4 regions of the Orenia marismortui DSM 5156 genome follow, and region 3 is predicted to be linked to each of the others. Evidence: a T-box and tRNA genes for the amino acid it is inferred to sense, from the RefSeq annotation. Region 3 holds a T-box; the other regions hold tRNA genes.
The links. The T-box of region 3 lies ahead of glyQ (glycine--tRNA ligase subunit alpha). A T-box ahead of a tRNA ligase gene usually reads a tRNA of that ligase, here a tRNA-Gly.

Region 1: it has a tRNA-Gly gene. The T-box ahead of glyQ (glycine--tRNA ligase subunit alpha) is inferred to sense a tRNA for this amino acid. The anticodon was not compared.
Region 2: it has a tRNA-Gly gene. The T-box ahead of glyQ (glycine--tRNA ligase subunit alpha) is inferred to sense a tRNA for this amino acid. The anticodon was not compared.
Region 4: it has a tRNA-Gly gene. The T-box ahead of glyQ (glycine--tRNA ligase subunit alpha) is inferred to sense a tRNA for this amino acid. The anticodon was not compared.

The regions. Positions count from the first base shown of each region.
Region 1 is NZ_KB900620.1:373,506-381,391, forward strand. Features, by position in the region: gene nusG (transcription termination/antitermination protein NusG) at 1-47, opposite strand, end outside; gene secE (preprotein translocase subunit SecE) at 88-291, opposite strand; tRNA gene OREMA_RS0111230 (tRNA-Trp) at 330-406, opposite strand; gene rpmG (50S ribosomal protein L33) at 426-575, opposite strand; gene tuf (elongation factor Tu) at 767-1,948, opposite strand; tRNA gene OREMA_RS0111245 (tRNA-Thr) at 2,039-2,114, opposite strand; tRNA gene OREMA_RS0111250 (tRNA-Gly) at 2,115-2,191, opposite strand; tRNA gene OREMA_RS0111255 (tRNA-Tyr) at 2,291-2,375, opposite strand; gene sigH (RNA polymerase sporulation sigma factor SigH) at 2,519-3,163, opposite strand; gene OREMA_RS0111265 (VanW family protein) at 3,267-4,082, opposite strand; gene rlmB (23S rRNA (guanosine(2251)-2'-O)-methyltransferase RlmB) at 4,087-4,824, opposite strand; gene thyX (FAD-dependent thymidylate synthase) at 4,827-5,540, opposite strand; gene OREMA_RS0111280 (Mini-ribonuclease 3) at 5,554-5,949, opposite strand; gene cysS (cysteine--tRNA ligase) at 6,007-7,431, opposite strand; gene cysE (serine O-acetyltransferase) at 7,452-7,886, opposite strand, start outside.
Region 2 is NZ_KB900623.1:401,463-409,348, reverse strand. Features, by position in the region: gene surE (5'/3'-nucleotidase SurE) at 52-798, opposite strand; gene OREMA_RS0115685 (chloride channel protein) at 959-2,200, opposite strand; tRNA gene OREMA_RS0115680 (tRNA-Pro) at 2,498-2,574, shown strand; tRNA gene OREMA_RS0115675 (tRNA-Gly) at 2,683-2,759, shown strand; tRNA gene OREMA_RS0115670 (tRNA-Ile) at 2,853-2,929, shown strand; gene OREMA_RS0115665 (CPBP family intramembrane glutamic endopeptidase) at 3,003-3,740, opposite strand; gene OREMA_RS0115660 (helix-turn-helix domain-containing protein) at 3,858-4,715, opposite strand; gene OREMA_RS0115655 (ABC transporter permease) at 4,858-5,745, opposite strand; gene OREMA_RS0115650 (ABC transporter permease) at 5,745-6,809, opposite strand; gene OREMA_RS0115645 (ABC transporter ATP-binding protein) at 6,825-7,886, opposite strand, start outside.
Region 3 is NZ_KB900617.1:646,560-654,445, forward strand. Features, by position in the region: gene glyS (glycine--tRNA ligase subunit beta) at 1-1,380, opposite strand, end outside; gene glyQ (glycine--tRNA ligase subunit alpha) at 1,373-2,257, opposite strand; T-box leader at 2,598-2,768, opposite strand; gene OREMA_RS0102895 (DUF4342 domain-containing protein) at 2,795-3,214, opposite strand; gene recO (DNA repair protein RecO) at 3,227-3,970, opposite strand; gene deoC (deoxyribose-phosphate aldolase) at 4,658-5,344, opposite strand; gene mgtE (magnesium transporter) at 5,371-6,720, opposite strand; gene era (GTPase Era) at 6,728-7,639, opposite strand; gene OREMA_RS0102920 (GNAT family N-acetyltransferase) at 7,653-7,886, opposite strand, start outside.
Region 4 is NZ_KB900617.1:752,807-760,692, forward strand. Features, by position in the region: gene clpP (ATP-dependent Clp endopeptidase proteolytic subunit ClpP) at 1-486, opposite strand, end outside; gene tig (trigger factor) at 545-1,822, opposite strand; tRNA gene OREMA_RS0103405 (tRNA-Arg) at 2,040-2,116, opposite strand; tRNA gene OREMA_RS0103410 (tRNA-His) at 2,184-2,260, opposite strand; tRNA gene OREMA_RS0103415 (tRNA-Arg) at 2,437-2,513, opposite strand; tRNA gene OREMA_RS0103420 (tRNA-Gly) at 2,606-2,682, opposite strand; tRNA gene OREMA_RS0103425 (tRNA-Pro) at 2,798-2,874, opposite strand; gene OREMA_RS0103430 (metallophosphoesterase) at 3,008-3,484, opposite strand; gene OREMA_RS18775 (XTP/dITP diphosphatase) at 3,545-4,138, opposite strand; gene rph (ribonuclease PH) at 4,148-4,894, opposite strand; gene OREMA_RS0103445 (Fe-S-containing hydro-lyase) at 5,061-5,594, opposite strand; gene OREMA_RS0103450 (fumarate hydratase) at 5,776-6,621, opposite strand; gene OREMA_RS0103455 (MBL fold metallo-hydrolase) at 7,145-7,885, opposite strand.

The DNA of each region.
Region 1 (7,886 bases), on a different contig from region 3:
TGGCCAGAATAGGTATGAATAGCATACCATTCTATATTACTCTCCATAATAAAGGGACCCTACTTCTAAGCAGGACCCACACCTCCTCTAATTAAGAATAATAGGCCTAATTATACTAGAGAAAACAAAATCAATTCCTCCAATAAACAAAGCAACAAGCAAAACAGTAACAATTACAACCATAGTATAAGACATTACTTCTTTTTGTTTTGGCCAATTTACCTTTTTAAGCTCAGCTTTTACTTCACGAAAAAATTTACCTACTTTTGCTCCACTACCTTTCTTAGCCATTTATTCCACATCCTCATTGATGATTATTAGCAATTCATTGGCAGGCCCGGAGGGACTTGAACCCCCAACCCTCGGATTTGGAGTCCGATACTCTAGCCAATTGAGCCACAAGCCTCTGTAAAATCAATATAAATTTATTTAGTCTCTTTATGAACAGTATGTTCTTTGCAGAATTTGCAATATTTTTTTATTTCTAATCTTTCTCGTTGGTTCTTTTTATTTTTAGTTGTAGAATAATTACGTCTCTTGCAATCTGTACATTCCAGAGTAATTATTTCTCTCATAGATGCCACCCCCTAACAAAGTAGATCATTTAAGCACATTACTTTTACACCCTATACACTCTATCACATCTTCGAATAAAAGTCAATAATAATTTAATATTAGGTGATAGCTTAAACAATAGCAGAAAAGTAGAAAAGTGGGTATATTTAAACACCCACTTTTCTAATAATATAACCAAGTAGAAAGTTAATTATTCAATAATTTCAGTAACAACACCAGCACCAACAGTTCTTCCACCTTCACGAATAGCGAATCTTAATCCTTCATCCATCGCGATCGGAGAAATTAAGCTTCCTTCCATTTCAATGTTGTCTCCTGGCATTACCATTTCTACACCTTCTGGTAAGTTAATACTACCAGTTACATCTGTTGTTCTGAAATAAAACTGTGGCTTATATCCATCAAAGAATGGAGTATGACGTCCACCTTCTTCTTTACTTAATACATAAACCTCTGCTTTAAACTTAGTATGTGGAGTAATGCTTCCAGGCTTAGCTAATACCTGTCCACGTTCGATGTCTTCTCTTTTTACACCTCTTAATAATGCTCCAATGTTGTCTCCAGCTTGCGCTTCATCCATCATCTTACGGAACATTTCTACTCCTGTTACAGTTGTAGTTTCAGTATCTTTGATTCCTACGATTTCTACTTCATCTCCAACTTTAATTACACCTTGCTCTACACGACCTGTAGCTACTGTTCCACGTCCAGTAATACTGAATACGTCCTCTACAGGCATTAAGAATTCTTTGTCTGTATCTCTTTCTGGAGTTGGGATATACTCATCTACTGCATCCATTAATTCGATGATCTTTTCTCCCCATTCACTACTTGGATCTTCTAAAGCTTTAAGCGCAGATCCAACTACTACTGGAGCTTCATCTCCATCAAATTCATATTCATTCATTAATTCTCTTACTTCCATCTCTACTAATTCGATTAACTCTTCGTCATCAACCATATCTGCTTTATTTAAGAATACTACTATTTTAGGAATTCCTACCTGACGTCCTAATAATAAATGCTCTCTTGTTTGAGGCATTGGACCATCAGCAGCTGATACGATCAAGATTCCTCCATCCATTTGTGCTGCTCCTGTAATCATATTCTTTACATAATCAGCATGTCCTGGACAATCAACGTGAGCATAGTGACGATTTTCTGTCTCATACTCTACGTGAGAAGTTGCAATTGTAATTCCTCTTTCTCTTTCTTCTGGTGCATTATCGATATCTTCAAAGTTAGATCCACCTACACCCTTTGATAATACCTTTGTAATTGCAGCTGTTGTTGTTGTCTTCCCATGGTCTACGTGACCGATTGTACCAATATTAACATGAGGTTTCGTTCTTTCAAACTTTTCTTTTGCCATTTTATTCCCTCCTAGTTTATGTATAGCTAATATTATATAAATTAAAGGTGATATGGGATCACCTATTTATACACAAATTATTTGATTAAATGGAGCCCACAACCGGATTTGAACCGGTGACCCCATCCTTACCATGGATGTGCTCTACCGACTGAGCTATGTGGGCTGGAGCGGGAAACCGGACTCGAACCGGCGACACCCAGCTTGGAAGGCTGGTGCTCTAGCCAACTGAGCTACTCCCGCATACTACTTAGTTTACAATTAATAATTTATAATGTATAACTAAAATCTTTAGACCTTAAGATTTGTAATTATCAATTTTTAATTGTAAATTGATTTTAATGGTGGAGGGAGAAGGATTTGAACCTTCGAAGGCATCGCCGGCAGATTTACAGTCTGCTCCCTTTGGCCACTCGGGCATCCCTCCAATTCATAAACTCAAACTGAAACAACACTAATATTATATGACTTTTATTACAGCAGGTCAAGAATTAAATCTATTTGTTTTATTGAATTATTATCCATTTGAGTTTATTAAATCTATTCAAATGCTATTTACTCCTGTTTTATCTAGATATCATTCTTTTCTAAAAACTCTTCTAATTTTCTTTTTATTCTTTGCAAAGCATTATCCACTGACTTAACATGGCGATCTAATGAAGCAGCTATATCTTGATAGCTTTTCCCTTTTAGATATTCCATCAATACTTGCAACTCCAATTCACTCAACATCTCTTTTATACTAGTTTCTAAAACTTCATAAGCTTCATAAGTTATAAACAACTCTTCAGGGTTAGATAGTTTACTCCCCTTCAATACATCTAATAAGGTCCGATCAGAATCTTCACTAAAGATAGGTTTATTTAACGATATATATGAATTCAACGGTTGATGTTTAAGCCTTGTAGCAGTCTTGATAGCAGTTATAATCTGCCTTGTCACACATAACTCTGCAAAAGCACGAAAGGATGCTAATTCTTCAACTTTATAATCCCTAATAGCTTTATATAAACCGATCATCCCTTCTTGTACTATATCTTCCCTGTCTGCTCCAATCAAAAAATAGGATCTAGATTTAATCTTAACGAAATTTCTGTATTTTCTAATTAAATATTCTAAAGCTACTTCATCTCCATCTTGAGCAAATTCTACAATCTCATCATCTGTCATTTTATTATAATTAATATATTGTTTACACTTTAAGTTTAGGTTCACCCATAATCCCCCTCCGCCTCTCATCCTCAAGATTACAATTAATATTATAACTTATGTAATCTTAGCTAGTCAAGAAGGATATAGGTGTAACTTTTTCCTTGTTTTAATTTTTAGGATTAATTTTAATAATAGTATCTCTAGGTGAATAAATATCCTTGGAGATAAATTCATTTTTTATTATTTTATCTCCTTTTTTCACTAATCTTCTAACCAACACTTCAAAACCATTTTTTCCAGACTGCAAAACTTGTTTAGAACCTAACTCTAAACTTTTATCAACCTCTCTTATCACCTTAGGACTTAACACCTTGGATTTAGTAGTTATTATTTCAACATTATTTTCATTAGTTTTACCCAACACAGCTAATGTTAATTGATTATTAACTAGATTAGCCATAATCATAATCGGATATTTAGTATTATTCTTAAATCTAAAATCAATTTGGCCATAATAAACAGTTGCTCCTCTACCTAGAGGAACATAGCCAACAGGAAGAGAATGTTTATTTCGTTCAATCACTTTTAAATTGGCTAATAATATCGAATTATAAAGAGTAGAAGAAACTTGGCAAACTCCTCCTCCAATCCCTTTAACAAATTTACCATTAATAATTTCTAGAGCTTCCTTATATCCTCTGCTTTTTATTCTAGGACCAACTATTTTATTAAATGAAAATATTTCATTAGGCATAATAAGCGTACCACTTATTTGTTCAGAAGCTATCTTTATATTATTATATCTATTTATATCAGCTTTATCAAAATAAGTTGTATAGGTCGCTACAATATTATTCAATTTATATTTCTTAATATTATCTATTACTCTATCCTCTTTAAAATCAGCAAAAATATTTCTTGAAAAAACAAACAGAAACAATATTAAAAAAATAAAACATATACTATTTGTTTTCTTGAACACTCCCCTACTCCTCTCTCATTCTTTGTCGAAGAGATTCATAAATTAGTATTCCAGCTGCTACTGATGCATTTAAAGAATCTACATGTCCTTTCATAGGCAACTTAACTAAAAAGTCACATTTCTCTTTAACTAAACGTCTCATGCCACTACCTTCACTTCCTATAACTAAACCTAACGACCCTTTTAAGTTAGCTTGATAACATGTCTGATTGGTATCTACATCAGCTCCACAAATCCAAAATCCTTCATCCTTTAATTTATCTATAGTTCTAGCCATATTTGTCACCTGAGCTACTGGAACATATTCTATAGCTCCAGCAGAAGATTTAGCTACCACAGGTGTAAAACCAACTGACCTTCTTTTAGGAATAACAACCCCTTGAGCACCAGCAGCATCAGCACTTCTTAAAATAGAACCTAAATTATGTGGATCTTTTAGCTCATCTAATAAAATTAATACTGGATCTTCTACTTGCTCTTTAGAATGACTAATTAAGTCATCTAAATTCCAATACTTTAGTTTTTCAGCTATTGCAATAACACCTTGGTGAGAATGAGAATTAGATATGTTATCTAATTGATTCTTAGATACTTTTTCAATTTTTAAATTTTCTTTTTTGGACAGCTGATAAATAGTATCTATAGCTTCACCATGAGCTGAATCCAACAATAAAATTTTCTCTATCTTTCTCCCTGCTTTCAAAGCCTCAATTACTGGATTTCTTCCTTCAATATTTATCATAATTATTCCTCCATATTCCTTCTAGCTAAACGGCCACAACTCATTTTTCCTTCTTTACATCTACCCTCTATCTCACATAAAGGTCCTGCTTTTTTAAAGATTATAGGAGCTACTTCTCTTACTTGCCGTAACATTTCCCTGGCCATATCTCTAATTTCTTGTTGAGCTCTATCACAACATCTCAATTCAAAAAAGTGAAGTAAAGTCCTAGCATTCATAGTAACTACAATTTTAGTCTCTGTAGCATTAGGTAGTACATATCTTGCCGCTTCTATTGCCTCTTTTTCATTGTATCCTTTTTTAACCAATTTGTCTGTTAATTCATCATACATTTTCTGTTGTTGTTCCATATTTTCTTTAAATATTTCTACTAATTCTTTATCATCTTCTAGTTTTTTAGGTATTATATAATCAAATTGACCTCTTTCACGAACATAACGTTGACTTTGCTGACTATAACTGGCAATCCTATGGCGTACTAATTGATGAGAAGTAACTCTAGAAATCCCCTCAATAGCAAAAGTAAAATTAATATGTTCTAAAGTTGAAAAATGCCCATTGCTTAGGATAATACCCAGTAACCTATCAACATCTTCTTGAGACATATTCTCTAGTAATTGATCTGCTCCAGCTGAAGAATAACATAATCTAGCCGAAGCAGCAACAGTTTTATCCGGGTTTGGAGTATAATTAATCAACTTAACCTTTGCAACCATTAAAATCTCTCCTTTATATCATTTCCTTGATCTTAGTAAATAATTCTATCAATCTATCTTCTTTTCCTGCTAAATATAGATATCCAATTAATGCCTCAAAAGCTGTACTATATTGATAGTCTACAGGATCAGCATTTTGAGGAACTCCTGTTTTGATATTTCTACCCCTTCTTACGATGGATAACTCTTCATCGCTTAAATCCCCCTTTAAATGCTTTAACAAATTAGATTGGGAAGTCGCATTAACATACTTAATAGCCTCTTTATGTAGATCATTTGGCTTAACAATCTTTCTTTCTAATAGTAAATTTCTAATAAAAAGTTCAAATACACTATCACCTATATAAGCCATAGTAGCTGGTGATAACAAATTAGGTCTTTTAGGGAAGTTAATCAACTTATCAAGCATTTATTCTCCTCCTATAACTAAATTATTAAGATAAACATGAACAACACCAATAAATCTCTATTTATAACTCCACTCTACCCCCTGGGGAGAATCTTTTACTTCAATACCTAATTCATCTAACTTGTCTCTAATTTCATCAGCTAGTTCATACTCTTTTTTAGATCTTACTTTATTTCTAAACTCTAACAATAATTCAATTAAAGGTTCTACTAATTCATTATCTTTTTCTTGCTGCTCAACTAAGATTCCCAAAATATCCTTACCAAATAATTCAAGTAATTTTCTCCCCTCTTCTAATACTACTTTAACTTCCTGAGTTAATTCAAAATTATCACTATTTATAAAGCGATTCAACTCTTTTGCTAACTCATGCAAAGAACCTATAGCTAAAGCAGTATTAAAATCATCATCCATAGCTTCTATTAATTTAGTTTCTTTCTCCTTAATAATTTTCAATAACTGATCTCCTCTTAACTCACCATCTACTATATATTTGTCAGCTAGAGAATTAAGTTTTTGATATATATTTTGTAATTTCATTAAACTTTTAGCAGCATCATCTAATTCTTTATCACTAAAATTAATTGGACTACGATAATGTTTTGAAATTAAGAAAAACCTTACTACTTCAGGTTGATACTTATCTAAGATTTCTCTAGTAGTAAAAAAGTTACCTAATGATTTGGACATTTTCTCACCATCAATATTAATATACCCATTATGCATCCAGTAGTTAACAACTTGATGGCTACAACAAGCTTCACTTTGAGCAATTTCATTTTCATGATGTGGAAAAGTTAAATCCACACCACCAGTATGAATATCAAATTTCGTTCCTAAATATCTAGTTGACATAACTGAACACTCTATATGCCAGCCTGGCCTTCCTAACCCCCAAGGGCTATCCCAACTTGGTTCACCTTCTTTACTCTCTTTCCACAAAACAAAGTCTAATGGGTTTTCTTTTTTGTCATTAACTTCAACCCTTGCTCCAGCAATTAAGTCTTCTAACTTTCGATTAGATAGTTTCCCATATTCTGTAAACTTATCTACTCTAAAATAAACATCTCCATCACTTTCATAAGCAAAACCACCATCTACTAATTCTTTAATCATATTTATCATATCAGAAATATGATCTGTAGCCTTAGGATAAATATCTGCTTTCTTAATATTTAGATTTTCTATATCATCAAAGAAGGCTTTAATAAACCTGTCTGCCAACTTCTCAATACTAATACCTTCCTCATTCGCTCTACTAATCATCTTATCATCAATATCTGTAAAATTCATAACATGAAGAACTTCATAACCTTTATACTCTAAATATCTTTTAATAATATCAGGAAGCAAAAATGCTCTAGCATTACCTATATGAAAATAATCATAAACTGTAGGACCACAGGAATATATCTTTACTTTTCCATCTTCTATTGGAAGAAAAGTTTCTTTTTCTCTAGATAGAGAATTATATATTTTCAATGCCATTCTATCACATCCTTTTAACAAGTATTATTTTTCTCCTCTAATTTTCTTATTCTCTTACTCATACAGTTTAACATCTCCTGCACTGGATCTGGTAAATTACCATGTTCCAAATCAATGCATTTACCTTTTATCCTCTTACCATCTTTAACCACAATTCTTCCAGGAATACCAACAACAGTGCAATTATCAGGTACAGGCTTTAAAACTACAGCACCTGCCCCTACCCTTACATTATTCCCTATTTTTATAGAGCCTAGTATCTTAGCACCTGCACTAACCATAACATTATTCCCTAAAGTAGGATGCCTTTTACCATCTTCTTTTCCTGTCCCCCCTAAAGTGACACCTTGGTAAATTGTTACATTGTCCCCAATCTCAGTTGTTTCTCCAATCACAACTCCCATGCCATGATCAATAAAAAAACCAGATCCTATTTTAGCCCCTGGATG
Region 2 (7,886 bases), on a different contig from region 3:
CCTCCATAAGCCTTTTACTTTAAAATATTCATCTTAGAGGACTATTTATTACTATAAATCCCATTTTTTCAACTTTTCCATTTCAGAAAAAGCAGTTAAAGACAACTTTAATGGTGTAATAGATACTAAACCCTCCTTTACAGCCATTACATCTGTATCTTTATCATTACCTTCTTCTACAGCCTTACCCGCCAACCAATAATATCTTTCACCTCTAGGATCTACTCTTTGTTCAAAGGTATTGCGATAGCTCCTATTACCTAATTTAGTAACTCTACTTTCTCCTTGCGCTTTGACAGGAATATTTACATTTAATAATATTTCCGCATCTAAATTTTGATTTTTGTGCTCTACTAGCAATCTATTAATAAACTCAGCAGCATAATCAAAATCCCAATTATTGTCTGTAACTAAAGAAACAGCAATAGATGGTATTCCTAATAACAATCCTTCAACTGCAGCTGAAACAGTACCAGAATATAATACATCATAGCCCATATTTGGGCCCGCATTAATCCCTGAAACAACTAAATCAGGCTTTTCATCTAATAATGATTCTATAGCAATTTTAACACAATCAGCAGGTGTTCCATCTATAGCAATAGCTTTAGATTTAATATTAGCAAAGGTCATTTCTTTAGCTCTTAAAGGATGGTGTAAAGTTATAGCATGACCTGTAGCACTTCTTTCACGATCTGGAGCTACCATAGTAACTTCATGTTCTTTCTCTAATTCTTGGCATAATCTTTGAATACCTGGAGCAAAAATTCCATCATCATTTGTTAGTAATATTTTCATTATATCTCCTCCAATAAAGTATAATTTAGAATTGAAAATTGATAATGTATAATTCAAAAATAGATTAAACAGCTTTAAATATTAATTATAAATTCCACAATGTTGCTTTCTCTTTCTTTTAAATTATCAACTATACATTATAAATTGTAAATTAATCTTATTATTCCTCACTAATGTATTTAAATACTGCTTTAGGTCTACCAATTAAATAACCGATAATACTTCCAATAATAACAGGCAAACTCAAATTCAAATTAAATATTTCACTTACTAGTACCATTGTGGCTAAAGGAACATTAGCAACAGATGATAAAGTAGCTGACAACCCAACAATCACCAATAAATGTAAAGGTAACTGTGGAAAGAAAACGAAAATTAAATTTCCTGCTAACGCACCACTAACTAAAGCAATATCAACAATTGCAGCACTAAATCCTGCTCCGATAATTAACATTGTTAATAATATCTTTAAAATAATTACTAATAACAAGTATCGATCTGTTATCGGGGCTACAAAAAAATCTTCAATTTTTGCAACCTCTACAAAAGAGTTTATATTTAATATTTTCATCGTTGCTAATAATATTATCGCTGCTATAATAGCCTTTATAAATTCAGAAGAATTTAAATTATTAAATAAGTTATCGATCAAATTGAATATCGAGATAAAAACTTGACCTATTAAACCACAAATTAATGCTACTAATATCAATAAAAATATATCCTTTAATCCTGCTTCTGGTAATCCTATATCAATATTCAATCTTGGCACAGGTAAAAAAGAATGGTAGAAAAAATATCCAAAAGTACTTCCCAAAACAGCTGGAAATAAGTCATTGTAATCTAGAGAAGATTTGTATAATACTTCAGTAGCAAAGATACCTCCACCCAATGGAGCACCTAACAAAGGTCCTAAGGTAGCTGCAGCCCCACAAATAGATAATACTCTCAAATCTAATTCAGAACTAATAAGTTTAATTTTTAAATAGTCAGTTATTTTCAAAAGTAACCTTCCTAAACTACTTCCAATTAATAATAAAGGCCCGACTAAACCACCTATGCCCATTAATCCTAAAGTTATAATTGTAGCAAAACTTTTACTCAAAATTAATTTAAATGAATGACCTACATTAACATTAGATTTTGTATAAGCAATATATAAATCTGTTCCCAATCCACTAGACCTAGAATCAAAGTAATGTATTACTATACTTATTAATAGTGCACCTACTATAGGGGATAAGAAAAAGTTATAATAAATATTATCTATTAAATATGTACTTCCCTTCTGTATTAATAATAACATAACTGCTCCAATAAATCCTAAAATCAAATTAATAACTATCCATTTAAAAATATATAACAATACCTTCTTATAAAAGCCTTGCCCTGGAATAAACATCTTTTACACTCCCTATTTATAAAATAAATAACTATAATCTCTTAGTAATAAGAATAGCCTTAGCTTAAAAATTATTAATTCTTCTTTTCATTAATATTAATTAGAATGTCAAACTAGAGTCAAGTTTATTTTGGATATAAGGATCAAACTTCAAACCACCAAGATATAAGGAGAAATAAGAAATAATCACAAGAATAATATATTTAAAGTTACGTAACAGACCTTTATAAGAGATATACTTTTTTGACTTTTATCTGAAATAGATATACAATTATAAAGGTCGCGAGGGAAAAATATCGGAGCATGGCGCAGTTTGGTAGCGCACCTGGTTTGGGACCAGGGGGTCGCAGGTTCAAATCCTGCTGCTCCGACCAAAAGTTCAATTTAGAATTGACAATTAACAATTAAGAATCAAAGACTTCAAGAATTACAAGACCTTAAAGATTTTAATTGTACATTATAAATTGTAAATTAAATAATGTGCGGGAGTAGCTCAGTTGGCTAGAGCACCAGCCTTCCAAGCTGGGTGTCGCCGGTTCGAGTCCGGTTTCCCGCTCCAATCAAATATAATTTATAATTAATTAATAAATCAAATAGTTAATCTTATTTTTTTATTATACACTATAAATTATTAATTGTGAATCAAAACTATGGACCTGTAGCTCAGTTGGTCAGAGCAATCGGCTCATAACCGATTGGCCGGGGGTTCAAATCCCTCCAGGTCCACCATCATAATCAAATAGCACTAAATATATAAAACCTGGTTTAATATACCAGGATTTTTGTATGTCTATTAACTTTATCAAATACTAAATTTCCAAATAGTATAAATCAAAAACACAATAATCATATTCCATATACTATGGGCTATAATACATGAATAAAGCGACTTAGTTCTTTCATAAATCAGAGCTAATATAACCCCTCCTAAGAAAGTAGGCACTAAAAGCCATATACTGGAATGAGCCAAACCAAAAATTAATCCACTTAAAAATATTCCCTTTGCTTTTCCCAACTTAACTTTGCAATAAGGATAAATAAAACCCCTAAAAAAAATTTCTTCCGTTAATGGAGCTACTAGAATAATCAATATACTATGTAAAAAAAATAAAAGTTGGTTTTGGGAGCTTAATAGACTTTGGATAACCTGCTGTGTAGGTGCTTGAATCCCAAAAAAATTATCAATCAAAATATGAATTAGGTTATTAAGAAATGTAATTATAGAACAAATTAATATTCCACCTATTATTCCATATTTAATAATTTCTTTACTATTATTCAGATTAAAACCGAAATCTTTCAAAGATACTTTGTACCTTATTTTTATAATTAATAATGTTAATCCTGCTAATAATAATGCTTGAATTGAGTTTAAAATTAAAGGGCGTATTAGTAACATAAGGTTACTACTAAACAAACAATTAATGATCCATTCTACTAATAAAAATATCACAGAAGTAAAAACAAAAGTTAAGAATAATACAGCTATGATATCAGTTAACCTCCAAGTTGTTTTATCTCTCTGAATAATATTAGCCATCAAATAACCGCCTTCCTATAGTACATTCCTCTAAATAAACCTATGATATAGTAGTTAATTTGAATTTCTACAATCTTATTTAGAATATTATTCTAGATGACTAAGCATTATTACTGACTACTCTAGAGAAAAGGTTTTTGTAACAACTTCACCTTTTAAACCAAACGGACCCAATACATTGCCATCTTTAATTACTGTTACACCAGCTGCATTTCCACACTTAAGTATAATCTCCTTACCTGAAAAAGATTTAACAACCTTAGGATCAACATTTCCTTGAAAGACAATTTCTCCATCTACCTTAACCGAATACCAGCTATAATCTATTGTTTTTATTTTAATTTCAATCTTTTCTACTTTCTTATTAGCTTTAATCTGATTGTTTACTTTACTTTCTTCAATTTTCACTTCCTCAGATTCTTTTATATCTGATACCTTTTTATTATTTTCTAATTTATTAGTACTAACCTTATTACCTTTTACTTGCTTATTATCTGCTTTATTACTTAAAGATACTACATCCTCTTGTTTAATTTCAACAGAAGCAACCTCTCTACTAACATCTACTTCTCCAAAAAGATTATATATTTTGATCCCCAAAAAAACAACTACTAAAACAACAACAATAGATATACCAATTAAAAGACTAGCCAATAAAGTATTCTGGTTTTCATCACAATAATATAATAGTTTCTCTTTTACACTTTTCTTCTGCTCTAAATCTTCCTCCGGGACATCTGGCTCTTTCATCTTCTGATAATCTGCTAAAATCTCTTTTTTATCCAAGCCTAAATATGATGAATAAACCTTTAAAAACCCTTTTACAAATACCTCACCTTGAATATAATCAAATTCACCTGCTTCTAAGGCTCTTAAATAATCTATTCTGATCTTCGTCTCTTCTTCAGCCTGTTTTAAAGCAATCCCTAACTCTTCTCTTTTAAATTTTAACTTTTTTGATAAATCTTCCCCCAAAAAAAGTCACCTCTCTTTCATAAATAACATTTCGACATTCTATCCTTAAAATCCTTTAGATTCTGAAAATTATGATAGTAATATCCTCCTAAAATGAAAAAAGAGCCAATAAAATTATCGGCTCTTTACAAAATAATAGATTTTATCTTTTACCTTTTTCAAAAGGCTCACCTGCAGCTGCCGGAGGTGTAGCTCGACCAATCACACCGGCTAAAGCAATTACCGTAAAAATATATGGTATCATCTGTACAAATTCTGTAGGTACTCCAAAACCTTGTAATCTAATCTGAACAGCTTGGAAGAATCCAAACAATAAACTAGCACCTAAAACACCAAAAGGATACCATTTACCAAAAATAAGAGCTGCCAAGGCAATAAAACCACGACCAGCAGTCATCCCTTCCCTAAAACTATCTAATACACCTATAGATAGATGAGCTCCAGCAAGTCCTGCTAACATACCACTTAAAACTACACAGATATATCTGATTTTTTCTACATTAATACCAACAGAATCAGCTGCATGAGGATGCTCTCCAACAGCTCTAAACCTTAAACCAAAGGGTGTATAAAATAGAACATAATGAGATATCCCAACTATTAATAACCCCAAATAAACTGTTGGCTTAAAAGGACCCCAATAAGGTAATGCCGTCGCTGATGGTGATGTCCCCGAAGTATTAAATAAGATATTTAACAAAAATACAGTTCCACCAGCAGCAAGAAGATTCAAAGCCACCCCACTAACAACTTGATCTGCATGATATTTTATACTGACTACTGCATGAATTAAAGCAAAAACCCCACCAAATATAACTGCTCCTAATAAACCAAGCCAAGCACTTCCGGTAAAATAGCTAATAACAATCGCCATAAAAGCACCAGCCAACATCATTCCTTCTAATGCAATATTAACTACACCCGATCTTTCCGAAAACATTCCCCCAATAGCCGCTACCATTAGAGGAATAGCCATTCTCAAAGTTGAACTGAAGGTCTCTAAATTAAATATTTGTGATAAAATTTCCATTATTCACTCTTCCTCCCTTCAGGCTTCATAGCTAATATATTTCTAAATAACAGATCTGCAGCTACAAATAAAATAATAATCGCTTGTAAAATTGTAACTAAATCAACTGGAACTCCTGCTAACATATTCATATAGTCTTGTCCATTAGATAATGCACCAAACAACAATGCTGCTAATAAAACCCCAAAAGGATGATTTCTACCTAATAGTGCTACAGCAATACCAGTAAATCCATATTCAGCAGAAAAGCCATTTCTATAATTATGGAATAATCCCATAGCTCTTTCTGCTCCTCCTAAGCCAGCTAAAGCACCACTAATTAACATCGCTAGAATTATATTTCTGACAGAACTAATCCCTCCATATTCAGCTGCATCTGGACTAATTCCTACTGCTCTAATTTCATATCCTATGGTAGTCTTCCATAACAAATAATAAATACCTACTAACACTAGCACCCCAATAATAAAACCAATATTAAGATAGGAATGAATATCTAATATATTAGAAAATCTCCATAAATATGAACTAGGCTCTATATCAGGAGTCTGTATACTTCCTGGTTCTGCTAAAACTTTTAAACTAATGTAAGCAACTAAACTATAAGAAATATAATTAAACATAATAGTTGTAATTACTTCATGAACTCCTAATTTTGCCTTTAAAAATGCCGGTATAGCAACCCATAACGCACCAGCTAACATTGCAGCTAATAAAGTTATTGGAAGATGAATTATCATTGGAATCCCTTTTAAGGTACCAACCCAGGCAGCAGCTAAACCTCCTACTAATAACTGGCCTTCTCCTCCAATATTAAAAAGACCACATCTAAAAGCAAAGGATACTGCTAATCCCGTAAAGATAAGAGGAGTTGCTTCTAACAATGTGTCTGCTATACTATTTAGGCTACCAAAAGCACCTTGAATTAATGCCGAATAAGTAGCTACAGGGCTATAGCCCGATGCCAACACTATAATTGCTCCTATTATAAAAGAAGATAGTATAGCTAATAGCGGAATTGATATCTCCTTTACTAAATTTTTAAAATTTACCTCTTGTCCCATAGAAAATCCCTCCTTCTATTCTACAGATAAACTTCCACCTGCCATTAAAAGTCCTAATTTTTCTTCAGTTGCTTCTTCAGCATCTAATATATCAACTATCCGTCCTTCATACATAACTGCAATCCGATCGCTTAAAGATAGAATTTCAGACAATTCAGCTGAAATTAATAGAACACCTTTTCCTTTATCTCTCTCTTCTATAATTCTTTTATGAATAAATTCAATAGCTCCAATATCAACACCACGTGTTGGTTGAGAAGCAATCAAAAATTCTGGTCCCATATCAAATTCTCTAGCAATAATTATCTTTTGCTGATTCCCACCAGATAAAGAACGAGCTAATATATCTTTATCTCTAGGTCTAATATCATATTCTGGAATTAATCTTTCAGCATGCTCTTCTAATTTATTAAAATTAAAATTTATTCCTGTAGCAAAGGGAGATTGATAATGATAGCCTAAAATTAAGTTGTCCTCAATAGAGTAATCCAATACTAAGCCATGCTTGTGCCTATCTTCTGGCACATGAGCAACCTTTGCCTCTTTAATATCACGAGCTGATCTATTTAATAATTCTTGATCTTCCAATTTAAAACTACCAGAGTCTGCTTTTCTTAAGCCAGTTAATACCTCCACTAACTCTGTTTGTCCATTACCTTCTACACCAGCCACTCCTAAAATTTCTCCTTCTCTAATTTTAAAAGAAATATTATCTAAAGCCAACATCCCTCTAGAATTATGTACTTTTAAATCTTTTACTTCTACTTTAACTTCTCCAAAATTGGCTTTTTCTTTTTCTACTTTTAAGATAACCTCACGTCCAACCATCATCTCAGCTAATTGAGCTTCTGACGTATCTTCAGTTTTAACTGTTCCAATTGATTTCCCTTTTCTTAAGACAGTTATTCTATCAGATACAGCTAAAACCTCTTTTAACTTATGAGTAATAAAGATAATTGATTTTCCTTGTTCAGTCAAAGTATCCATAATTTTATATAAACCTTTAACTTCTTGAGGAGTTAACACAGCGGTAGGCTCATCTAAAATTAAAACTTCCGCTTCTCGATATAAAGCCTT
Region 3 (7,886 bases):
CCCAACGATACTATCAATCTTATCAGCAATGCTAACTATAATCCCTGTTTCTGTACTTGGTAAAATATCATCGGAATAGCGTGGTAAATAATGCTCAAATATAGCATCAGCTACCTCTTCATTCTCTCCATCATTTAAAGCATAATATCTTCCCATAACCCCTTGTAATTTAGAAAATTCATCTACCATACCTGTTACTAAATCTAGTTTAGATAATTTAGCAGCTCTTTTTGCTTGTTCCACCTTTTCTGCTGATAAATCTACCTTAGCAGAAAATTGAGCTGATAAAGCAATTATTCTTTCTACCTTCTCATAGATAGTTCCTAGATCCTCTTGGAAGATAACATTCTTTAACTTATCTATCTTACTTTCTAAAGAGGTTTCTTGATCTTCCTCATAGAAGAAGATTGCATCAGATAATCTAGCCTGTAATACCTTCTCATTTCCAGCTCTAACAACATCAATATGATCTTCATTACCATTTCTAACTGTTACAAAATGATTCAAAAGATTAGCATCTTTATCTTCAACTGGGAAATACCTTTGATGCTCTCTCATAGAAGTAATCAATACTTCTGAAGGTAAGTCTAAGAAATTTTCGGAAAAACTGCCACATAAAGCAGTTGGATATTCCACTAAAAAATTAACCTCAGTTAATAACCCTTCATCGATCTTAACTACTACATCTTTCTCTTTAGCAATGTTTTCAATTTGTTCTAAAATCATAGCTCTACGTCGATTATGATCTACAATTACAAACTCTTCTTCTAGCTTAGTAAAGTATTCTGTCGTATTGCTAATTTCTATATTACCTTCACTTAAGAATCTATGACCTCTACTCCAATTAGAAGATTTAACTCCTGCTATAGAAAAATCTATCTTTTCTTCGCCATAAAGACTTAAAATCCATTTAATTGGACGAACAAATCTCATAGTTTCATCAGCCCAACGCATAGACTTAGGAAAGTTCAATCTATTAATAATCTCTGTTAATAGCCCTGCTAATAATTCATCAGTATCCTTTCCAATCTCTTTAGTACAAGCATAAACATATTCATCTCTTACATCTAGCTCTTCTGGTGTAATACCTTGTCCACGAGCAAAACCTGCACCAGCCTTACTTGGATTACCTTCTTCATCAAAAGCAATTCTTACTGCTGGACCTCTAACCTCTTTTTCTAAATCACTCTGCTTTTCAGCTACATCTTTAATAGATAATACCAACCTTCTTGGAGTACCCGTAGCTTCTACTTCTCCGATTTCAATCCTGTTATCAGCAAAGATCTCTTGGGACAAATCTCTTAATTGTCTAAAGGTGTAATTCATAAAACCAGCTGGAATCTCTTCTGTTCCAATCTCTAATAATAAATCTTTACTCATTATCCTCAACCTCCTTTAACAATGGATAGCCTAATTCTTCTCTTTGCTTAACATAGTTTTCAGCACACTTTTTAGCTAAAGTACGTACTCTGGCAATATAACTAGTTCTTTCTGTTACTGAAACAGCACCACGAGCATCTAACATATTGAAAGTGTGAGAACACTTCAATACATAATCAAAAGCTGGCAAAACAAGTCCTTCTTTAGCAATTCTAGTAGCTTCTTTCTCATATAAATTAAATAATGTTAACAAAGTTTCTACATCAGCAATCTCAAAGTTATATGTAGAGTGCTCTACTTCTCCTTGGTGGTGAACATCTCCATAACTTACTCCATCAACCCACTCAATATCAAATACACTATCTACCTCTTGTAAGTACATAGCAAGACGCTCTAAACCATAGGTAATTTCTACAGATACAGGTTTGCATTCTAAACCACCTACCTGTTGAAAATATGTAAATTGGGTTATTTCCATTCCATCTAGCCATACTTCCCATCCAAGACCCCAAGCTCCTGTAGTTGGGTTCTCCCAGTTGTCCTCTACAAAACGAATATCATGCATCTTAGGATCAACACCTAAAGCCTCTAAACTTTCTAAATATATCTCTTGAATATTATCTGGAGATGGTTTCATAATAACTTGATATTGATAATAATGCTGTAATCTATTAGGATTTTCCCCATAGCGTCCATCTGCAGGCCTACGGCAAGGTTCTACATAAGCTACATTCCATGGCTCAGGACCTAAGGATCTTAAAAAAGTTGATGGATTCATAGTTCCAGCACCAACTTCTATATCATATGGTTGTCTGACAACACATTTCTGATCAGACCAAAATTGATTTAAAGTATTTATCATTTCTTGAAATTGCATATAAAGTCCCCCTTTTTTTAATTCAATAATATTTAAAACTCAGACCTCACCCTAGCCCCTACGAGTTCATTAGTTGAACTCTTCGTACAGAACCAGTCTCTCCTCATCTGAGGAAATGTTTTTTATTGCGAAGTAGTCGATATATCCGGAGAGATGGAAGAAGTTCTAATTTTTCAGTTCCCCTTCTCCTTAGTTAAGGGGAAGAGGTTAGGGAATAGGGTCTGTTCTTTAGATTTATTGTTAAAAATAAGCTCAATATAAAAATTATTTATCCTTTAAGTTCTTAACTCTAAATTCTCAATTTTAATGAAAAAACCCCCTCCCTAATAGTATCTCTACTATCAGGGACGAGGTTACCCGCGGTTCCACCCTGTTTAATCCTATTTACTAGGATCCACTTTATTATCAGTTACTCCCAAGTGCCCTTCATTAGTTTTTATACTAGGCTTACACCATCCCTAGCTCGCTATAAAACTACTAACTAATTACTCTTCTTGTTCATCATAACTATATTTCTTGAATTTTGCTTTAAATATATCAGAATTCATCCTGATTGTCAATATTATTGTTTAAATTATTAGCTGATTTCTTAGCTCTTTCTACTTCAATAGTTGCCTTACTTAAAAGTGCTGTTGTAGCTCCTAACAAAGCTAAAGGAGGAGAGAGAACAGCACCAACTACACCAACATTTACTGGAATATCTAATAATACTTTATCATCTTTCTTTACTTTAATTCTTGTTACATTACCTTCTTTAATTAATTCCTTAAATTTATTCAAAATCTGCTCGCCTCGAACTTGAAACTCTTCCTTTCTATACTTATTTTGCTCTTCCTTTTCTAATTTAACAATGGCTTCTAAAACATCACCATCTACTGCTCTTAATGCTTCTAATGCCTGTTCATAGCTTACCCCTGTTCTTTCTCTAATAACATCTACTTTCTCTAATTCTTCCATAAATATTCCTCCTTAGCTCATATCTTTTAAACTTTCTATAAAAGATATTGACTTTAGCTTTTTATGAATTAAATATTGGATGTAATAAGGCATAATATCAAATAATTCATCTCTTGCATACTGAGGTATTTTCATCTCTAACAACTTCTTATAATCTAATCTTAATATTTGTTTCATATACTTAATAGTTCCCAAACTAATCTTTTTAGCCCATTTTGCTGAACAAGAACATACTGTTCCCCCAACTTCTCCATCAAATCTAATATTCTTTCCTAACTCTTTTCCACATTCTACACAACTATCTAAATAAGGTTCATAACCTAATAATTTAAGTAATTTCAATTCAAAAACCCTTGTAATTAATTCAAGATCATCTAAGCGATCAACCAACCTTAAAGTTAATAATAATAAACTAAAGACTAGTTGATTATCTTCCTTATCAATTGTTAATTCATCAATTAATTCTACTATGTAAGATGCATAAGCCATCTTATAAATATCTCCTCTTATTTTATTAAAAGGCTCTTTAATCTCACATTGACTTAACTTACCTAATTCAGATTTACCTTGATAAACCAAAATATTATTATAAACAAAAGGCTGTAAACCTGCAGCTAGAGTACTTTTAGTCTTGCGAACACCTTTAGCAACTACCTTAATTTTACCTTTTTCTTTACTAAATAATGAAACAATTTTATCCGCTTCATCAAATTCATAATTTCTTATTACAATTGCATCTGTATCAAAGAGTGGCATATTATCATTCCTTCTATTTTCTCCTATTTTAATCTTTAATTTTCTGCATTCAAAGCTAATCTCCTCTTTGATACTATAGTATAAATTTATTTTAGGGTCTATACATTTAATTTTGGCGCTCCACGGAGCAAGGTCACGTGGATTCCTTGTTCCTAAATACGAGCCTATTTCTGCTTAATATCAAGTATTAAGTAAGAAATGAGGTCTTACAGTATCTCCGAAGGCTTACCTACGAGTTTTTAATAAAAACTCTTCGTGATAACTCCAATCCCGTACGCCCTACGGTAGGTTTAGCATTATGATACCTTGAATATTTTATGTGATAGAGGGGCTTGGTTTTCTCTGCTAATTCCTACCACAACCCTATATACTCAGTTATTAAATTCACCTTAATTTATTCTTAGTATATCATATTTTGAAAATAATTATGAGAATTAAATATTTAAATTAACCCTTTAGAAATATAACTTTTAATAAATAATTCTAAATTCAATCTTAAAAATTCATAAAAATCAGATCTTTTTTACTTCCAGTCAACTTATAACTTATCAATAAATTATCTATAACCTAAAAAAATATTCTCAAGTAATTACTTGAGAATATTTAAAAACAAATCTTAAGATATTTTTTAAAGCTATTTACTTTAAATCAATTAAAACAAATAATAAGAAGACTAACAATAATCTTCTACTCTTCATCATCCCCTGTTACTATAGATACACCTTCAGTACTGCCAATTCTATTAGCACCTGCATCTAACATATCAAGAGCTTCTTCAAAAGTAGAAATACCCCCAAATGCTTTTACTCCAATAGACCTACCAACATTCTTTCTAATTAAACTAACATCTTCAGTATCTGCCCCTTCTGGACCAAAACCAGTAGAAGTTTTAATAAAATCAGCCCCTGCTTTCTTACATATCTGACATACTTTTTCAATCTCCTCATCATCTAAATAACAAGTTTCTATAATTACCTTTGTAATAATATCTTTAGTAACTCCAGCAATTTTAGTAGCATCAACAACTGCTTTTATATCTTCTCGAACAACATCCCAGGAATGTGATTTAATTGCACTAATATTTGCTACCATATCGATTTCTTGGGCACCATTTCTAATTGCATCTTTGGTTTCATAAGCTTTAGTTTCCGAAGTAGTAGCCCCTAAAGGAAATCCTATAACTGTACAAACTTTAACTGAACTATTTTCTAATAGTTTAGCTGCTAAAGGTACAAAACAAGGATTAACACAAACAGAAGCAAAATCATATTCTTTAGCTTCGTCACAAGTCTTCTTCACATCTAATGCTGTAGATTTTGGGTGTAAAATTGTATGATCAACCATTTTAGCCATATCTTTTGGTTTAATTGCCATAATTATCACTCCTCTATCTTATAATTTTATGTCAAATAAGGCAAAAACAATCTTGCTAAGCTAAAATAAATAAATAATCCTGATGCATCAATTACAGTTGTAATAAAAGGACCAGCAGCTACTGCAGGATCTATTCCTAAATAATTTAAAATAAAAGGAGTCGTTGTTCCTACAAATGTTGCAGATAAAATATTACAGAACATAGCTAAGCCTACAACAACACCTAGCATGTAATTTCCTTGCCATACTAAAGCAACTAGACCTATTATTAAACCACAAATTGTAGCCACTAAACTCCCAACCTTAACTTCGTTAAATAAATGTTCCCTAAGATCTTTAGTATTTAAATCTCCAGTTGCCAATCCTCTAACAACAATTGCTAAAGATTGAGTTCCTGCATTTCCGCCAGTACCAGCCAAAGTAGGCATAAACAAGGCTAAGGCTACCACTGTATTTAAAAGATCAGAAAAAACATCAATTACAGAACCAGACAAAATACTAGCAAATAAAAGAACTATTAGCCATGGCGAACGCTTCAAAGAAGCTTTAACTATTGTATTATTCTCATCATCAAAATCAACCTCTGTTGTTGCTGCCATCTTATAGATATCTTCTGTAGCTTCTTCTTCAATTACATCTATAATATCATCTACTGTTATTATTCCCAAAAGCTGTTTCTTATGATTAACTACAGGAACTGCCAATAAATCATATTTTGAAATAATCCGAGCTACCTCTTCTTGATCTAAATCTAGCCTAACATTGATTACTTTTTTCTGGATCAGATCTTTTATTCTAGCTTCAGGAGATGCAGTAATCAACTCTCTCATAGAGAGAACTCCCATTAACTCTTTAGTCTGACTAACCACATAGATATAATAAATCATCTCTGCTTCTCTAGCTATATCCCTGATGATATTTAGTGCATCTCTAACCGTTTTACCCTCTTTAATAGCAATATATTCAGTGGTCATAATACCACCAGCACTATCTTCATCATAGCCTAAAAGGTTTTGTATCTGCTCTGCATCCTCTTTTTTCATAAGCTTTAATAGTTCTTTACTTTTTCCAATTGATAAAGGACCTAATAAATCTGCTATATCATCAGCATACATATTATCCAAAATTATCTTTAATTCTTTTGGTGCTAACAAATTTAGAATAGTATGCTTATCATCAAAATCTAATTCAGCTAAAGAATAGGCTAATTTATCAACTGGAATAATAGGAATCAATACTTTAATCTCATCCTTTGATAGTTCATCTATTAATTCAGCTATATCTGCTGCATATAAGTCTTTTAATAAGACCTTTAAAATTTCCATATCATTAATTGAAATCTTATCTTGAATCTCTAAAATTAGACTTTCCTTCATTTATATATTACCCCCTGTAACCCAGCATATTTAAAGCATCCTCCTTATCTCTCCAGTCATCTTTAACTTTAACCCATAAATCTAAAAATATTTGTGTATCTAATAATTTTTCTATATCTTCTCTAGCACTTTTCCCAATTCTTTTAAGCATGCTTCCACCTTTACCAATTAAGATACCTTTTTGTGACTTTCGCTCTACATAAATATTAGCTCCTATTTCAACTAAATCTTTGTCTGTTCTTTCTTTAAAACTCATAATTTCTACTGCCACTGAATGAGGGACCTCTTGATGAGTAAATTTTAATATTTTTTCCCTAATTAGCTCTGAAATTATAAATTGCTCTATTTGGTCTGTAATCATATTATCGGGATAATATTTTGGCCCTTCAGGCAAATAGCCTGTCATTATTTCTACAAGATCATCTAAATTAGTCTTGTTTATAGCAGAAATAGTAATCAGTTCATCAAAATCACCTAGTCTTTGATAGTCTTTTATTCTTTGAAATAGATCTTTCTTCTTAACTTTATCTGTTTTATTTAGCACCAATAAAACAGGCTGTTTTAAGCTAGATAATTGTCTAGCAACTGTTTTATCTTGATTATTAGGTTTATAACTTGCATCTACCATAAATAATACTAAATCTATCTCCTTTAACGAATTATATGCTACTTCATTTAGATATTTCCCCATTTTATCTTTAGGTCTATGAATACCTGGGGTGTCTATAAAGACCATCTGGGCATCATCTAAAGTTAGTATACACTGAATTTTGTTTCTAGTCGTCTGGGCTTTACGTGAAGTTATATTAATCTTTTCTCCGATAAGATTATTCACTAAGGTTGATTTACCAACATTAGGCTGTCCAACTACTGTAATAAATCCTGATTTAAATCCTTTATCAACTGTTAATTTATCCATTTTCTAACCTCCTCTAAAATTCCAATTCCATAATCAACCTATCTTCTCCAATACCATATTCATTTTTTCTATATTCAACTTGTTTAAACCCAAATTTATTCTGATAAAGATAAATGGCACTTTCATTATTAGGGTCAACGGTCAACACCACTTTTTGAATCCCTTGTTTACTAATTTTAGACAAAGAATACTCCAACAACTTGCTAGCTAAACCTTGCTTACGATATTCCTTTGCTATAGCTAATCC
Region 4 (7,886 bases), 110 kb from region 3:
AATTGGCTGCCCTGTATGTTCTGCTAAAATATTGTTTATAATATCCCTTAATTCTAAGATTTCTTTAGCTTGGATTTCAATATCTGTAGCTTGACCTTGAGCACCACCCATTGGCTGGTGGATCATAATTCTAGAATAAGGCAAAGCATATCTCTTACCACTTGCACCACTTGCTAATAGTAACGCACCTGCACTAGCAGCAAGCCCCATACATATTGTAGAAACATCAGGTTTAATATATTGGATTGTATCATACATGGCTAAAGCTGAAGTTACTGATCCTCCTGGACTATTGATATATATGTATATATCCTTATCAGGATCTTCTGCTTCTAAGAATAACAACTGAGCAATAACAGAGTTAGCTACTTTATCATCAATTGCACTTCCAAGAAAGATGATTCTATCCTTTAATAATCGAGAATAAATATCATAGGATCTTTCTCCTCGATTAGTCTGTTCTACTACCATAGGTACCAAATTCATAGATTATCCCTCCTCCTTTTATCTATACCCAGATCAAAGCACCTTTAAACCTAATAAATTAATTATTTTCTACTAAAAAATCAATTGTCTTTTCCATTTCTAAACTATTCTTTAAAGAAGATAATTGACCTTGCATTTGTAAGAATGCTTTTAATTGATCTTTATCTTGTCCTTGTCGTTCAGCAATTTCTTCTAATTTCTCATCTATATCTTCATCACTAACCTCAATACCTTCTTCTTCAGCAATTGCTTCTAATACTAAATTAGCTTTAGCTCTATTTGCTGCAGAATCCTTATAATCAGCTCTAATATCTTCTTCATTCATTCCAGTCATTTCTAAATATTGATCAAAATCAAATCCTTGCTGACTAATTTGCATTCTGAATCCTTGTAACATGTTATCAATCTCATTTTCAACCATAGTCTCTGGAACATTAACTTCAGCATTTTCAGCTATTGCATCAACTAATTTATTTTCATATTCTCTGTTAATTCTTTCTTCTTCTCTAGCTGCTATTTTTTCCTTAATGTCAGCTTTTAAATCATCTAAAGAATCAAATTCTAAATCTTTAGCAAATTCATCATCTAATTCAGGCAATTCTTTAGCTTTAATTTCTTTAACAGTTACTTTAAAAATTGCATCTTGACCAGCTAAATTATCAGCATGATATTCCTCTGGGAAAGTAACATTAACTTCTACTTCTTCTCCAACTTTAACTCCTACTAATTGTTCTTCAAACCCAGGAATAAACTGGCCAGAACCAATCTCTAAATTATAATCTTCTCCTGCACCACCATCAAAAGGTTCACCGTCCACAAAACCTTCAAAATCTATAATCGTATAATCTCCTTCTTCAACCTCTTCCCTATCAACTGCAACTAACTGAGCATGATGTCCTCTTTTATGTTCTAATTCTTTTTCAATATCTTCATCAGATATCTCTAATTCTTCTTTTTCAATATCAAGATCAGTATATTCTCCTAATTTAACTTCTGGTTTAACTTCTACCTCAGCTGTAAATGTAGCAGGACTCCCTGATTCAATAAATACATCTGTAATATCAGGCTGAGAAATTGGTTCAATACCAGTTTCCTGTACTGCTTCATAATATGCTTCAGGAATTAAAATATCTAATGCATCCTTATGTAGTACTTCTTCTCCATATTTTTTAATCAAAATACTTTTTGGAACTTTCCCTTTTCTAAAACCAGGAATATTAACATCTTTTACAACTTTTTTATAAGCTTTATCTAAAGAAGATGCCACCTTTTCTTCACTTACTTCAATATTTAATACCACCTTATTTTCTTCAATTCTTTCTTTACTTACCTTCATTTATATATCCTCCTTATATCATTATACGTAATTATATAATTTTTATTTCATTTATTATTTACTTCTACATAATTATGGTATTTCCTTTATGTTTTTATAAAGATTTAAAGAGACCTTATTAATAAAAACAATACCTCGAGACACGACTAACAACTAATCGCTCCGAGGTTTAATAATTAACTTTTATGTAATATTCTATTAATTACTTATAAAATGATGGCGCGCCCGGGAGGATTCGAACCTCCGACCTCCTGATTCGTAGTCAGTTACTCTATCCAGCTGAGCTACGGGCGCATATATAAAATATTAGTTAATAGTTTAAATTATTGTGACCTCTCAAATATCAATTATAATTATAATTTGGGGTGGATAATGGGATTTGAACCCACGGCCTCAGGAGCCACAATCCTGCGCTCTAACCAGCTGAGCTATATCCACCATATTCTATATATATCTATTATATTATAATAGTTAAGCAAAGTGTTACACTTAATATATTTTTAGAAATAAAAAAATATACTGCTAAAAAGCAGTCTGATTTAATTTGAGAAGTTTATTATCTCTCAAAAGGTATCTTTTCCATTTTTTGAATTTATATACCTACAAGATAAAAATGGCATGCCTGGGAGGATTCGAACCTCCGACCCACGGCTTAGAAGGCCGTTGCTCTGTCCAGCTGAGCTACAGGCACACAATAAATCAATTTACAATTAATAATTTATAATGTACAATTAAAAGATTTAAGAACTTGGCTTTAATTGGAAATTATCAATTGAATTTTATTGGAGCGGGAAACCGGACTCGAACCGGCGACACCCAGCTTGGAAGGCTGGTGCTCTAGCCAACTGAGCTACTCCCGCACATTATTTAATTTACAATTTATAATGTACAATGTACAATTAAAATCTTTAAGGTCTTGTAATTCTTGAAGTCTTTGATTCTTAATTGTCAATTCTAAATTGTCAATTGAACTTTTGGTCGGAGCAGCAGGATTTGAACCTGCGACCCCCTGGTCCCAAACCAGGTGCGCTACCAAACTGCGCCATGCTCCGTTATTTTTCGCTCACAACAGTTAATAGTATAACTAAAAAAAGAGACAAGGTCAAAAAGGAAAAAAGATAATTAAGAGCGCTTAAGCTTTTTCACCTCATATTTTCTCCTTTTATCCCTATTATTCTCTTTAAATCAAGCAAAATCAATGTGTTTATATTTTATTATACTATTGTTAATTTCCACCAACCCATAGGAGGCCTTTTTACCATCTCTTGGCATAGATATACTACCTGGATTAAAAAACAAAATACCATCTTCCTCTATAGCACATCTACAGTGAGTATGACCAAAAATTACTATATTACTATCTAATTCTCTAGCCTTATAATATAACCTATCTAACCCCCGCTTAATATTATACTTATGCCCATGAGTTAAAAATACTTTACTTTCATCTATATTTATAACTCTATCTTCAGGATACTCAGTTCTATAATCACAATTACCTTTTACCGCTACTAACTCGACACCTTTAGGAACATTAATAGCGTCTAAATCTTTTAAAACATCTCCTGCATATAATATGTAATCTATATCTGATAAACTTTCTACAACTTGCTTAATTCTATCACCATACCCATGAGAGTCACTAAATATTGCTAACTTCATTATTTCACCACCAACTAATAATTCATTAATAATCAACTAGTGTATTCAATAGCTTAGAATCTAGTTCTTATTATTTAATAAATAATCCTTCATCTTCTTTAGTGCTTTTGCTCTATGGCTAATCCTATTCTTAATTTCATCCCCTAATTCAGCAAAGCTTTGTTGATATCCAGTTGGAACAAATAAAGGATCATAACCAAATCCTCCACTCCCTTTTTCTTCAATATCAATTATCCCATCACATCTACCAGTTACTGTATATTCTTCCCCTTCTGGCGATACAAAGGCCATTGCACAGGAAAAATATGCCCCCCGTTCTTCTTTAGGGGTATTTTTTAATAATTTTAATAATTTTTTATTGTTATCTTTATCACTTGCATCTACTCCAGCAAATCTAGCTGAATAAACACCTGGGCTGCCATCTAAAGATTCAACAACGAGTCCTGAATCATCAGATATAGTGGGAAATCCTGTATAATTAGATATTTCTCTAGCCTTCTTTAAAGCATTACCTATAAAAGTATCTTGATCTTCTATTACTTCTGGCAAGCTATCAATATCATTTTTAGAAATAATCTCTATCTTAGTATTAGCTAAAATCTTCTTCATTTCATCTATCTTATGTTGATTACCTGTTGCTAAAAATAATTTCATGTCTATAGACTAAACCTCCTTAAACAACTCTACTTTTTCTCCTAAAGCTTTCTTTTGGCATTCTATTAACTCTTTTACTCCTTTTTCAGCTAAATCTACTAACTTAAACATATTACTTTTAGAGAAAGGGTTTTCCTCTCCTGTTCCTTGAATCTCAATTATTTCTCCCTTCCCAGTCATAACCAAATTCATGTCCACATGAGCATTAGAGTCTTCACCATAACATAAATCTAACAATAGCTCATCTTTTACAATCCCCACACTTACTGCTGCTACAAAATCATTTACTGGCAATTTTTTTATCATATCTTTTTCTATCATATAAGATAAAGCATCAATTAATGCTACAAAAGCTCCAGTGATAGAAGCAGTTCTTGTTCCTCCATCAGCTTGAATAACATCACAGTCAATCCAAATTGTCCTCTCACCTAGTTTATGAAGATCAATAACAGAACGTAAGGCTCTTCCAATTAATCTTTTAATTTCTTGAGTTCTACCACTCAATTTCCCTTTAGCCGCTTCTCTAATATTTCTATCTTGAGTAGCCCTAGGCAACATTGAATACTCAGCAGTTAACCACCCTTTTCCTTTTCCTCTTAGAAAATAAGGAACACTATCCTCTACTGTAGCATTACAAATCACCTTTGTATCTCCGGCTTCAATTAGCACAGAACCTTCCGCATATTTAGTAAAATTTCTAGTTATCTTAATCTCTCTTAATTGATCATTTTTTTCTCTACCATCAACTCTAGACATAATTATCACTCCTTTAAATTTTGAATTCTACTCTATGTATTGGTTAAATTTAATACTTACTATTTTTTATTCTTTCTATAATTATAATAATTATCCTGTGAAATTAAATTTATGCTTAGTAAAACTTTCATATCTTTATAATGAAATATCTAAATTTATTGAAGTTTTAGTCTCTTTTATACAAATTATTCCCTTTGCTATCTATTACACAAATCAACGGTAATTTCTCTACTACTAATTTTCTTACAGCTTCTGTTCCTAAATCATCATAGGCAATAATCTTTGCTTCTTTAATACATTTACTAATTAGAGCTGCTGCCCCACCGATTGCTCCTAAATAAACTGCTCCTTTTATTTTCATAGTATCAATAACTTCAGCATTTCGCTCTCCTTTACCAATCATAATTCTTAAGCCTTCTTTAATTAACCGAGGAGCAAAAGGATCCATTCGATAGCTAGTAGTTGGACCAGCAGACCCTATTACTTGACCTGGTTTAGCTGGACATGGTCCTACATAGTAGATAGCATTTCCTTCTATCTCAAAAGGAGGCTCTTCTCCTCTATCTAAAGCTTCAACCATCCTCTTATGAGCTGCATCACGCGCTGTATAAACTGTCCCCGATAGTAAAACTTTATCACCTGCTTCTAAACTTCTGACTTTCTCTTCAGTAATTGGTGTTATCAAGTTAACTTCTCCCATTATATATAATCCTCCCTTTATTAATACAGTGTATAGTTGACAATCTACAGTATTCAAAGGGAAAAAGACTTCCCCATTCATGCTTCGCTAAAGTTAATTTAAAAATCTCCATAACTTAAGTGCTTTAAGACTTAAATCTTCTAGCTATACACTGTAAACTGATCCCTCCAACTCACACTTTCTACAAAATTACTTCCTTATGCCTTGCCACATGACAATTAATATTAACAACTACTGGTAATCCAGCAATATGGGTAGGATAAGTTTCAATATTTACTGCTAAAGCTGTAGTAATTCCTCCTAAACCTTGAGGTCCAATATCTAATTGATTCACCTCTTCTAATAGCTGCTGTTCTAAAATTTTAAACTTCTGATCATCATTATGAATCCCCACCGGTCTTAATAAAGATTTCTTAGCCAACAGAGCCGCCTTCTCTACTGTTCCTCCAATTCCTACTCCTACTATAATTGGTGGACAAGGGTTTGGTCCAGCCTCTCTTACCACTTCTAAAACAAAATCCTTAAGCCCCTCTATTCCATCAGTAGGTCTCAACATCTTTAACTGACTCATGTTCTCACTACCAAAGCCTTTTGGTGCTACTGTTATCTTTAATTTATCTCCAGACACAATTTCGGTATGGATTACTGCTGGTGTATTATCTTCTGTATTCTTTCGCTCAATTAAAGGATCATCGACTATAGACTTTCGCAAATATCCTTCTTTATAACCTTGACTTACCCCTTCGTTAATAGCTTGATATAGATCACCTTCGACAACTCTCAGATCTTGTCCTAATTCTAAGAAGATAACTGCCATCCCTGTATCCTGGCAGATTGGCACTTGATCTTCTTTGGCAATTTCAGCATTCTTGCTTAACTGCTTTAAAATCTCCTTAGCAACTTCAGAATCTTCTCTTTCACAGGCTGCTTGGTATTCATCAGTAATATCCTCCCCTAAGTTATAGTTAGCATCAATACAAAGCTTTGCTACTACTCTACTAATCTCCTCAGCTTTTATCTCTCTCATTTTATTACCTCACTTTTTATAATTTATAATTGATAATTAAGAATCAAATTAAAGATATTTTTTGCCACAGATATACGCAAATTAATTCAGAAGAGTTTTTATTTTCTATATAAAGCTAAAATTAAATATATGTACTATAATTAAACTATAGACAAAATCATATTATTAGTGATAATACATAATCAAAAATAAAGACTCCCCTCTATACTTCTAGTTTTATAGAGGAAAGTCCTTTTGAGATTTAGGGATTAGTATAAGATATTCTTACTTTTAAAAAGCAGATAAGCTTTATTAAGTTCCTCCTAAACGAAGACCTACCTTAACTATATTTAATTTTTTAACTATATTTTGAAGTTAATAATTAATATTCAGTCTAACTCAAACTTCGCTTTCTTCCCCTGCAAAATGTGCTTGATTATATTAAAAAATTTGAATAAACTTTAACTTTTATAATTAATACATAGATTAGGTATAATTCAAACTGCGATTGCGTTTCTTTAAAACTTAAAAACTAATCATATCTCTATATCTCATAAGTCTGCCCTACTTTGCTCAGTTCTACAGAAATATCAACCTTTTCCATTTCCGCTTTAATATCTTCTCTAGGATAATATGCTCCTAAGTGGGTTAAAAGTAATTGTTCAGTCTTAGCTTTTACTCCAAAGTTGACTGCTTCTTTGACAGTTAGATGTCCCATATTAGTCTTCTTTTTATCCTTCTCTAATAGACTAGCTTCTGCTAATAATAAATTACTTCCATTAAGAAAAGAAATTAAATTATCATCCCATCCTGTATCTGCTGTATAAGCTAAAGTCTTATTCCCATTGCTAATCTTCATAGCATAACACTCCTTGGGATGGTTGCTCTTCTTAAAGCTAAAATCTAAATTCGCAAAATTCAACTTAGTTTCTTCATTGATAGACTGTAGATAGTACTCTTTTCCCACCTTAGCTCTAATATAATCTAGTTCTTTTCCTTCATCATAGGGTAGGTATACTGTCAAAGCTTCCTTTCTTCGACCTGCCATAATATCCAACATAATAGCATAGTGTAAGGGTAATAAATCTTCAAAATGATCACCATGAAGATGGGAGATAACAACAGCAGTCAATTCATAATAGTTAATATGCTTGTTTAATTCCTGTAATGAGCCAGGACCGATATCTATTAATACTTTCTGATTATCAAACTCTAGTAAGTAACTAGGACACCCTCCATCTTTGACTGGAAAAGGAGAGCGATTGCCTATAATTGTTAGCTTCATT